Regions from separate parts of the Streptomyces sp. NPDC013187 genome, predicted to be linked through region 1. Evidence: riboswitches for the same ligand, from Rfam matches in the RefSeq annotation. Region 1 holds a riboswitch; the other holds the start of a gene.
The links. A riboswitch is a leader RNA that binds a small molecule or an ion and turns the genes downstream of it on or off. The one in region 1 is predicted to bind glycine.
Positions count from the first base shown of each region.

Region 1 (4,254 bases):
ATGCACTCGTGGGCGACGAGCCCGCCGGGACCGGTGTAGAGCACCGGGTAGTGCGGCTCCAGCCGCTTGGCGATGTAGTTGGCGCTGAGCACGGCCACCTGCGTGGCCCGCTTGAGCCCCTCGCCGCCCATGAGCCGGACGTACGCCCACGAGATGGGCAGGATGCCGGCCGAGCCCCAGGGAGCCGCCGAGATGGGGCCGACGCCCGTCTCCGGGCCGGCCTCGGGCTGCAGCGGGTGGTTGGGCAGGTAGGGCGCGAGGTGCTCGCGCACCGCGACCGGGCCGACGCCGGGACCGCCGCCGCCGTGCGGGATGCAGAAGGTCTTGTGCAGGTTCAGGTGCGAGACGTCGCCGCCGAAGTGCCCCGGCTTGGCGAGCCCGACCAGCGCGTTGAGGTTGGCCCCGTCGACGTAGACCTGGCCGCCCGCCTCGTGCACCTGCGCGCAGATCTCGGAGACATGCTCCTCGAACACGCCGTGCGTGGACGGGTACGTGATCATCAGCACGGCCAGCTCGTCGCGGTACTGCTCGATCTTCGCCCGCAGGTCCTCGACGTCGATCTCGCCGTCCTCGGCGGTCTTCACGACGACGACCCTCATGCCCGCCATCACCGCGCTGGCGGCGTTGGTGCCGTGCGCGGACGACGGGATCAGGCAGACGGTGCGCTGCTCGTCCCCGTTGGCCCGGTGGTACCCGCGGACGGCGAGCAGACCGGCCAGCTCGCCCTGCGATCCGGCGTTCGGCTGGAGGGAGACCTTGTCGTAGCCGGTGACCTCGGCGAGCCGGTCCTCCAGCTCGTGGATGAGAGTGAGGTAGCCCCCGGCCTGCCCGGCGGGCGCGAAGGGGTGCAGCTGCCCGAACTCGGGCCAGGTGACCGGCTCCATCTCGGTGGTCGCGTTGAGCTTCATGGTGCAGGAGCCCAGCGGGATCATGCCCCGGTCGAGCGCGTAGTCGCGGTCGGCCAGCTTACGCAGGTAGCGCAGCATCGCGGTCTCGGAGCGGTGCTGGTGGAAGACGGGGTGGGTCAGGTAGTCGTCGGTGCGCAGCAGCGCGCCCGGCAGCCCGTCCTCGGTGGCCGCGTCCAGCGCCTCCACGACGCCCTCGACCCCGAAGGCCGCCCATACGGCACGCAGCTGGGCCCGCGTCGTGGTCTCGTCGCAGGCGATGGAGACGTGGTCGGCGTCGACGAGACGCAGGTTGACCCCGTTGTCACGGGCAGCGGCCACGACATCGGCGGCCCGGCCCTCGGCGCGCACGGTCAGGGTGTCGAAGTAGGAGCCGTGCACGACCTCGACCCCGCCGTTCGCGAGCCCGGCGGCGAGGACGGTGGCGTACCGGCGGGTGCGCCGCGCGATGCCCTTCAGGCCCTCGGGGCCGTGGTAGACGGCGTACATGCCGGCCATGACGGCGAGCAGCACCTGCGCGGTGCAGATGTTGCTGGTGGCCTTCTCGCGGCGGATGTGCTGCTCACGCGTCTGCAGCGCCAGCCGGTAGGCCTTGTTGCCGTCGGCGTCCACGGACACGCCGACGAGCCGCCCGGGCAGGCTGCGGGCCATCTTGTCCTGGACCGCCATGTAGCCGGCGTGCGGTCCGCCGAAGCCCATGGGGACGCCGAAGCGCTGCGTCGTGCCGACGGCGATGTCCGCGCCGAGCTCGCCGGGCGACTTCAGCAGCGTCAGCGCGAGCAGGTCGGCGGCGACCGTGACGAGCGCCCCGAGCTCGTGCGCCCGGTCGATGACCGGCTTGATGTCCCGCACGGCACCGGAGGCGCCCGGGTACTGGAGCAGTACGCCGTTGATCTCGCGCTCGGCGATCTCGGCGGGGACGCCCCCGCTCAGGTCTGCGACGACGACCTCGACGCCGGTCGGTTCGGCGCGGGTCCGGATCACGGCGATGGTCTGCGGCAGCGTGTCCGCGTCGACCAGGAACAGGCCCTTCTTGTTCTTGCCCAGCCGCCGCGACAGCGCCATGGCCTCGGCGGCCGCGGTGCCCTCGTCGAGCAGGGAGGCGCCCGACGTCGGCAGTCCGGTCAGCTCGGCGACCATCGTCTGGAAGTTGAGCAGCGCCTCCAGCCGGCCCTGCGAGATCTCCGGCTGGTACGGCGTGTAGGCCGTGTACCAGGACGGGTTCTCCATGACGTTGCGCATGATGACGGGCGGGGTGAACGTGCCGTAGTAGCCGAGGCCGATCATGGAGCCGAGGACCTCGTTGCGGTCGGCGAGGGAGCGCAGCTCGGCGATCACCTCGGCCTCGCTGCGGGCGCCCGGCAGGTCCAGCGCCTCGGCGCTCTTGATCACGGCCGGGACCGCGGCGGCGGTCAGCTCGTCCAGCGAGCCGTAGCCGACGTGCGCGAGCATCTTGGCGCAGGCCTCGTGGTCGGGGCCGATGTGGCGCTGCTCGAAGGGGACTGCCTCTTCGAGCTCGGAGAGCGGAATGCGGTGGGCGGTCATTACGGAGGCCTCCTGGTCGACACGACCTGCGAGGGGCACCACGGCACGGGTACCCGGACGGCCTCCCCCTCTGTCATCTCAACCTGAGAGCTTCACCGGATCGCCCGAAGGCCTCCGGCTTTCACCGTCGGTGAGAGCGGAAGCCGTCGACACCCGCCCTGCTTTCCAGAGTGACCTCGTCCGTGCGGTACGTGTGCCTGAGAGATTCCGGGGAGGATTTGCTCCTTCGGCGCCTCCGATGGTGTCTGGAGGACTCTCCCGCACGGGGTCAACAGCCGCTGCCAGCGTACCAGCGAGGTCAACGCACGAACCTTCGAGTGGCCACATCCTCGCTTGTACCGTTTTGTAGTGTTTACGGATGAGGTGCGACCAGCTGGAGGGCCCGTGCGAACCGATATCGATCCGCGCAACCTGATCGGCCGCAAGGCGTTCGACCGCAACGGGACCAGGATCGGGACCATCGACGAGGTCTACCTCGACGACGCCACCGGCGAGCCGGAGTGGGCGGCCATACGGACCGGCCTGTTCAGCAGGGACGCCTTCGTCCCCCTGGAGCCCAGCGAACTGATCGAGGGAGCCCTCCACGTCCCCTTCGAACGCGCCCTGATTAAGGACGCCCCAGACTTCGGCGTCGGCCGCCATCTCTCCCCCGAGCAGGAATTGCAGCTCTACCACCACTACGGCCTCGACGTCGCCGCCCCGCCCCCGCTCCCGGACCACGAATTCGGCAAGCTGGCGGGCACCGACGAGACGGCCTGAGGCCCCGCCCCGGGCACGCGGTCTCCCTGCTGGGGTCCCCGTAAGACCAAGGGCAACGGATCCGCCGCCTCCAGATCCGGGTCGTCGACCCGGAAGGTCCGCACCCGCCCGGGCCCCGAGTCGGGCGTCTCGAACCGTACGGTGACCCGCCCCAGGCCGCTGCCCTGCACCCAGCCGTGCCCGAACTCGGCGTGCCGCACATCGTGCCCGGCGGGCCAGCGCCGCTCGGCGAGCGGCGGCCGCTCCTCGGCCGGCGCCACGGGATGCTCCTCGACCGGGCCTTCCCCGACCGCCCGCTCTCCCGCCGCCTGGGCGAACAGGTCCTCCTGCGTGTAGTCGGCGAGTCCGCTGACCCCCACCCCGAGCAACCGCACCCCGCCGGTCGTGTCGACCGAGTCCAGCAGTCTGGCCGCCGCCTCGCGGACCACCGCGGGGTCGTCCGTGGGCCCGCGCAGCGTCTCGGAGCGGGTGAGCGTCGAGAAGTCGTACCGCCGCACCTTCAGCACGATCGTCCGCCCGGACAGCCCTGCCCCGCGCAGCCGCCGCACGCACCGCTCGGCGAGCCGCTGCACCTCCAGCCCGACCCGCGTCCGGTCGTGGATGTCGACGTCATAGGTGTCCTCGACCGACACCGACTTCGCCTCGCGCTCCGCCACCACGGGCCGGTCGTCCCGCGCCAGCGCCATGGCGTAGAGACCATGCCCGTGCGCCTTTCCCAGCAGCCGGACCAGTTCGTCCTCGCCCGCCTCGACGATCTCCTCGACCGTGGTGATCCCGGCCCGCCTCAGATGGTCACCCGTGGCCGGCCCCACCCCCGGCAGTGTCCGCACCGACATCGGCCCGAGCATGGCCCGCTCCGTCCCCGGCTCGATCACCACCAGCCCGTCGGGTTTGGCCTCCTCCGAGGCGATCTTCGCGAGCATCTTGGAGGCGGCGAGCCCCACCGACCCCGTGAGCCCCGTGGCGGCACGGATGTCCGCGCGCAGCTTCACCCCGGCCAGCCGCGCCGACCGCTCGTCCCAGGCCACGCCCCCGGCCTCCAGGT
Region 1 covers NZ_JBIBAF010000012.1:9,692-13,945, reverse strand. Annotated here, with positions in the region: gene gcvP (aminomethyl-transferring glycine dehydrogenase) at 1-2,450, opposite strand, end outside; glycine riboswitch at 2,626-2,721, opposite strand; gene ACFY5B_RS25270 (PRC-barrel domain-containing protein) at 2,835-3,209, shown strand; gene ACFY5B_RS25265 (DNA polymerase IV) at 3,128-4,254, opposite strand, start outside.

Region 2 (4,254 bases), on a different contig from region 1:
AGCTCGTTGGGGTTGCTCATGGCCTGGATTCTCCTGTACGCGCGGGAGTGCTGTGGAAGGGGGGACTGCTGGTGAGCTGGGACGACGGGCACGGGGTCGCTGCCGCGGCCCTTCGGCCAGTGTCTACTTCTGGCGCTTGTAGAACGGCAGCGCCACGACCTCGTACGGCTCGTGACTGCCCCGGATGTCCACGCCCACGCCGGTCGTGCCGGGTGCGGCGTGCGCGGCGTCGACGTACGCCATCGCGATCGGCTTGCCGAGGGTGGGGGAGGGGGCTCCGGAGGTGACCTCGCCGATCACCTCGCCGTCCGCGACGACGGCGTACCCGGCACGCGGGACGCGACGCCCCTCGGCGACGAGTCCGACGAGGACGCGCGGCTCGTGGTTCGCGTCCTCCGCGGCCTCACGCAGGGCCGCGCGGCCCACGAAGTCGCCCTCCTTGTCGAACTTCACGACCCGCCCGAGCCCGGCGTCGAAGGGCGTCAGCTCCCGCGAGAGCTCGTGCCCGTACAGCGGCATGCCCGCCTCCAGGCGCAGCGTGTCCCGGCAGGACAGCCCGCACGGGACGAGCCCGACGCCCTCGCCCGCCTTGGTCAGGGCCTGCCACAGCTGGACCGCGTGCTCGGGCTTCACGAACAGCTCGAAGCCGTCCTCCCCGGTGTACCCGGTGCGCGCGATCAGCGCCGGAACGCCGGCGACCGTGCCCGGCAGACCGGCGTAGTACTTCAGGCCGTCGAGGTCCGCGTCGGTCAGCGACGCGAGGATCCCGGGGGACTCCGGCCCCTGCACGGCGATCAGCGCGTACGCGTCCCGGTCGTCCCGCACCTCGGCGTCGAAACCGGCCGCGCGCTCGGTCAGCGCGTCGAGGACGACCTGGGCGTTCGAGGCGTTGGCGACGACCATGTACTCGCTCTCGCCCAGCCGGTAGACGATCAGATCGTCCAGGATGCCGCCGTCGGCCTGGCAGATCATGGTGTAGCGGGCCCGGCCGACACCGACCGAGGCGATGTTGCCGACCAGGGCGAAGTTCAGCAGCTGGGCGGCCTGCGGCCCGGTGACGGTGATCTCACCCATGTGGGAGAGGTCGAAGAGCCCGGCCCGCGTGCGCACGGCGGTGTGCTCGTCGCGCTCGGAGCCGTAGCGCAGGGGCATGTCCCAGCCGGCGAAGTCGGTCATCGTCGCGCCGAGCGAACGATGCAGGGCATCGAGCGCGGTGTGGCGGAGTTGTCCTGTACTGCTCACGGTCGGTGTCTCCAAGGGGCATGACGGGCGAGGGCGATCCTCCCCATCTGTCATCGGAACCTGAGAGGTTCGCCATGACCGCACGGGTCCATGGCTTGCACCTTGGGTGGAGCCGCGTCCCCGTCGAGGACAGGGGGCGGCCCGCTTTTCAGATGTGCCTCGCCCGCGCGGTAACGGGGCCTGAGAGATTCAAGGGAGGGACTTGCTCCTTCGGCGCCCCAGCGACGGCTGCTGCTGGGGACTCTCCCGCGCGGATTCAAACGGCCGGTATGCAGTTGGCGCGCACATCATTGCACGCATCCTTCCGGCGCGGCAGGGGGACCTTTCCCAGGGAGTGCACGAGTCCGTCCCCCCGGACGCAGCGACCTGTAGCAGCCCTGTTGCAGGACGGGCACGTAAATGAGAGGCCTGCGGCATTACCTTCTCTTTACACTCGGCGGGGATGGGACTCCGTACCTGGCCCCAGGGGAGGACGATCACGGTGAACAGGACCACCGCGTACGCGACGACGGGCATCGCGCTGCCCGAGCAGCCGGCCGCACCGGCCCGGGCGGTCCGTGCTCCGGCACCGGCGCCGGTCGTCCGCGACCTGCGCGACCGTGCCGGCCGGAGCCCGCACGCGCTGCTGTTCGGCCCCCGCGACCTCGTCGTGGTCACGGGCCTGCCGGGCAGCGGCAAGTCCACGCTGATGCGGCGCACCGTGCCGGGCCGGCGCGTCGACTCCCAGGACACCCGCGACCGCTGGGCCGCCCGCATGCCGCGCGCCCTGCCGTACGCGCTCTACCGCCCGCTCGTCCGCCTCTCCCACTACGCCGGGCTGCGCCGCGCCCTGCGCACCGGCGAGGGCGTCGTCGTGCACGACTGCGGCACACAGGCCTGGGTCCGCCGCTGGCTCGCCCGCGAGGCCGGCCGCCGTGGTGGCGCCCTGCACCTCCTCCTGCTCGACGTCAGTCCCGAACAGGCCCTGGCCGGTCAGCGCGACCGCGGTCGCGGCGTCTCGCGCTACGCGTTCCTGCGCCACCGCGCGGCGAGCACCCGCCTCCTGCGCGCGGTGGAGCGCGGCGACCTCCCCGCCGGCTGCGCCTCGGCCGTCCTGGCCGACCGGGACGCGGCGAACAGCCTCCGCAGAATCGGCTTCACGGGCTGAGCCCGCGCGGTCGTCCACAAGCCGGCCTTCCTCCTGCCGCCCGGCGTCCGTCAGCCGTTAGCCTTTTGAGCCACAGCAGTGGTTCCAGGCAGGCGGTAGGCAGATGGACATCCCGGCGGACTTCTCCGCGGACTTCCCGGCGCAGACACAGACCCACCCGCACGGCGGTTGGCCCGGCAACGAGCTGGAGGAGGTGCTCTCGGCCTCCCTGGGCGCCGGGCCGGCCGCCGGCGGGCGGATCGTCGAGGTGCTCGGCCGGAGCTTCCTCTGGATCCCGCTGCCCAACGGCGGCGGCCCGCACAGCGGTCCCCTCGACCTGCCCGGCATCGAGATCGACGGCCAGGCGTTCGTGCCGGTGTTCAGCTCCGAGGAGCAGTTCCGCCAGGTCGTGGGCGCGCAGATGTCCTACACCATCGCGCCCGCGGTGGAGTTCGCCCGCGGCCTTCCCCCGCACGCGGGGATAGCCGTCAACCCGGGCGGGGTGGTGGGCATCCCGCTGCCGCCGCCCGCCGTGGCCGAGCTGTGCCGGGCCGGCCGGACCCCGCTGGACGGCCCCGCGAGCGGCGGCCGGGTCCGCCTCTTCGAGCCCGACTGGCAGGACGACCCGGTGGACTTCCTCGCCGCCGCGGCCGCCGAGTTCGAGGCGACCGGCGTCGTCGTCACCGCCCGCCGCTGCCTCGCCGCGATCGAGACCGCCGACCCGGTGATGTTCGTCGGCGTCGAACTCTCCCAGTGGGAGGGCGACCTGCGCGTCCTCCCCCTGGACGCCCTCACCCGTGCCGTCACCGCCGCCCCGGCCCCCTGGCCGGTCAACCTGGTGCTCCTGGACGTGACGGAGGACCCCGTGGGTGCCTGGATGCGGGAGAGGGTCCGGCCCTTCTACCAGCGTTAGGGCAGCCGCCCCAGGGGCGCGGGGAACTGCGCGACCTGCCACACATCGACCCGCACCCGCCAAGCGAGGGCAACCCCCTACCCCGTGGGCGGGCTTAAGCTAGGGCACCGTCGAGGCGTTGTACGAAGGGGCGGTAAAGGTGAGCGCGAGCGGCACGGCCGCGGCCGGACAGGTCGAGCACATGCTGCGCCAGGTCACGCCCGGGCGTTACGACGCCTACGAGGCACTCCTGCGCGCGCTCGCGACCCCGCACACCGGCCAGATCTGGATGCTCCTGTGGCACGGCCAGGCCGGCTCACCCGACGCCCAGTACGGGAACATGGACGTCGACGGCCACGGCTACGCCCCCTGCGTGACCTCCGCCCAGGAGCTCTCCGCCAGCGGCTGGAACCGCTCGTACGAGGTGGTCGACGGACTCGACGTCGCCCGTGCCCTCTACCCCGACCACTACGGCCTCTGGCTCAACCCGCACGCCCCCGGCGGCGGCGTCGGCATCCCGTGGCTCGACCTGCGCCGGATCGCCACGGGCCTGGACCGCCAGCCCGCCGGACCCCTGCGCCTGTCCGAACCCGCCATCGAGGTCCCGCAGTTCTACGCCCTGCTCGCGCAGAACGCCCACCGCACCCCGGCCGTCCGCTCGCTGCGCCGCGCCTGGGTGCAGCCCGCGCTCGGGGCGCCGTACCTCGCCATCGGACTGGATGTGTACGACACCTCGCCGCCGGCCGTGGACTCCGTGCGCGCGATGATGCAGCAGTCCCTCGGTGCCGTACCGGACGGGCTGCCCGTGTCGACCGTCGCCATGTCCGACGAGCACGACCCGGTCGCGATGTGGCTGCGCGAGAGGGCGCGCCCCTTCTACGACCGTGAGGCGCACGCCACCGCCCCCGTGCAGGCCCCGGCCTCCGGCTACGGCTACCCTCCGGCCCAAGGCCGGTACTGAGCTTCGCCCGCCCTCATCCTGTCGGCCGTGACA
Region 2 covers NZ_JBIBAF010000030.1:10,273-14,526, reverse strand. Annotated here, with positions in the region: gene gcvH (glycine cleavage system protein GcvH) at 1-20, opposite strand, end outside; gene gcvT (glycine cleavage system aminomethyltransferase GcvT) at 124-1,296, opposite strand; glycine riboswitch at 1,401-1,501, opposite strand; gene ACFY5B_RS38365 (AAA family ATPase) at 1,724-2,389, shown strand; gene ACFY5B_RS38360 (enhanced serine sensitivity protein SseB) at 2,493-3,281, shown strand; gene ACFY5B_RS38355 (enhanced serine sensitivity protein SseB C-terminal domain-containing protein) at 3,421-4,221, shown strand.
Region 2: linked by a shared signal. The riboswitch ahead of gcvT (glycine cleavage system aminomethyltransferase GcvT) and the one ahead of gcvP (aminomethyl-transferring glycine dehydrogenase) in region 1 are both predicted to bind glycine.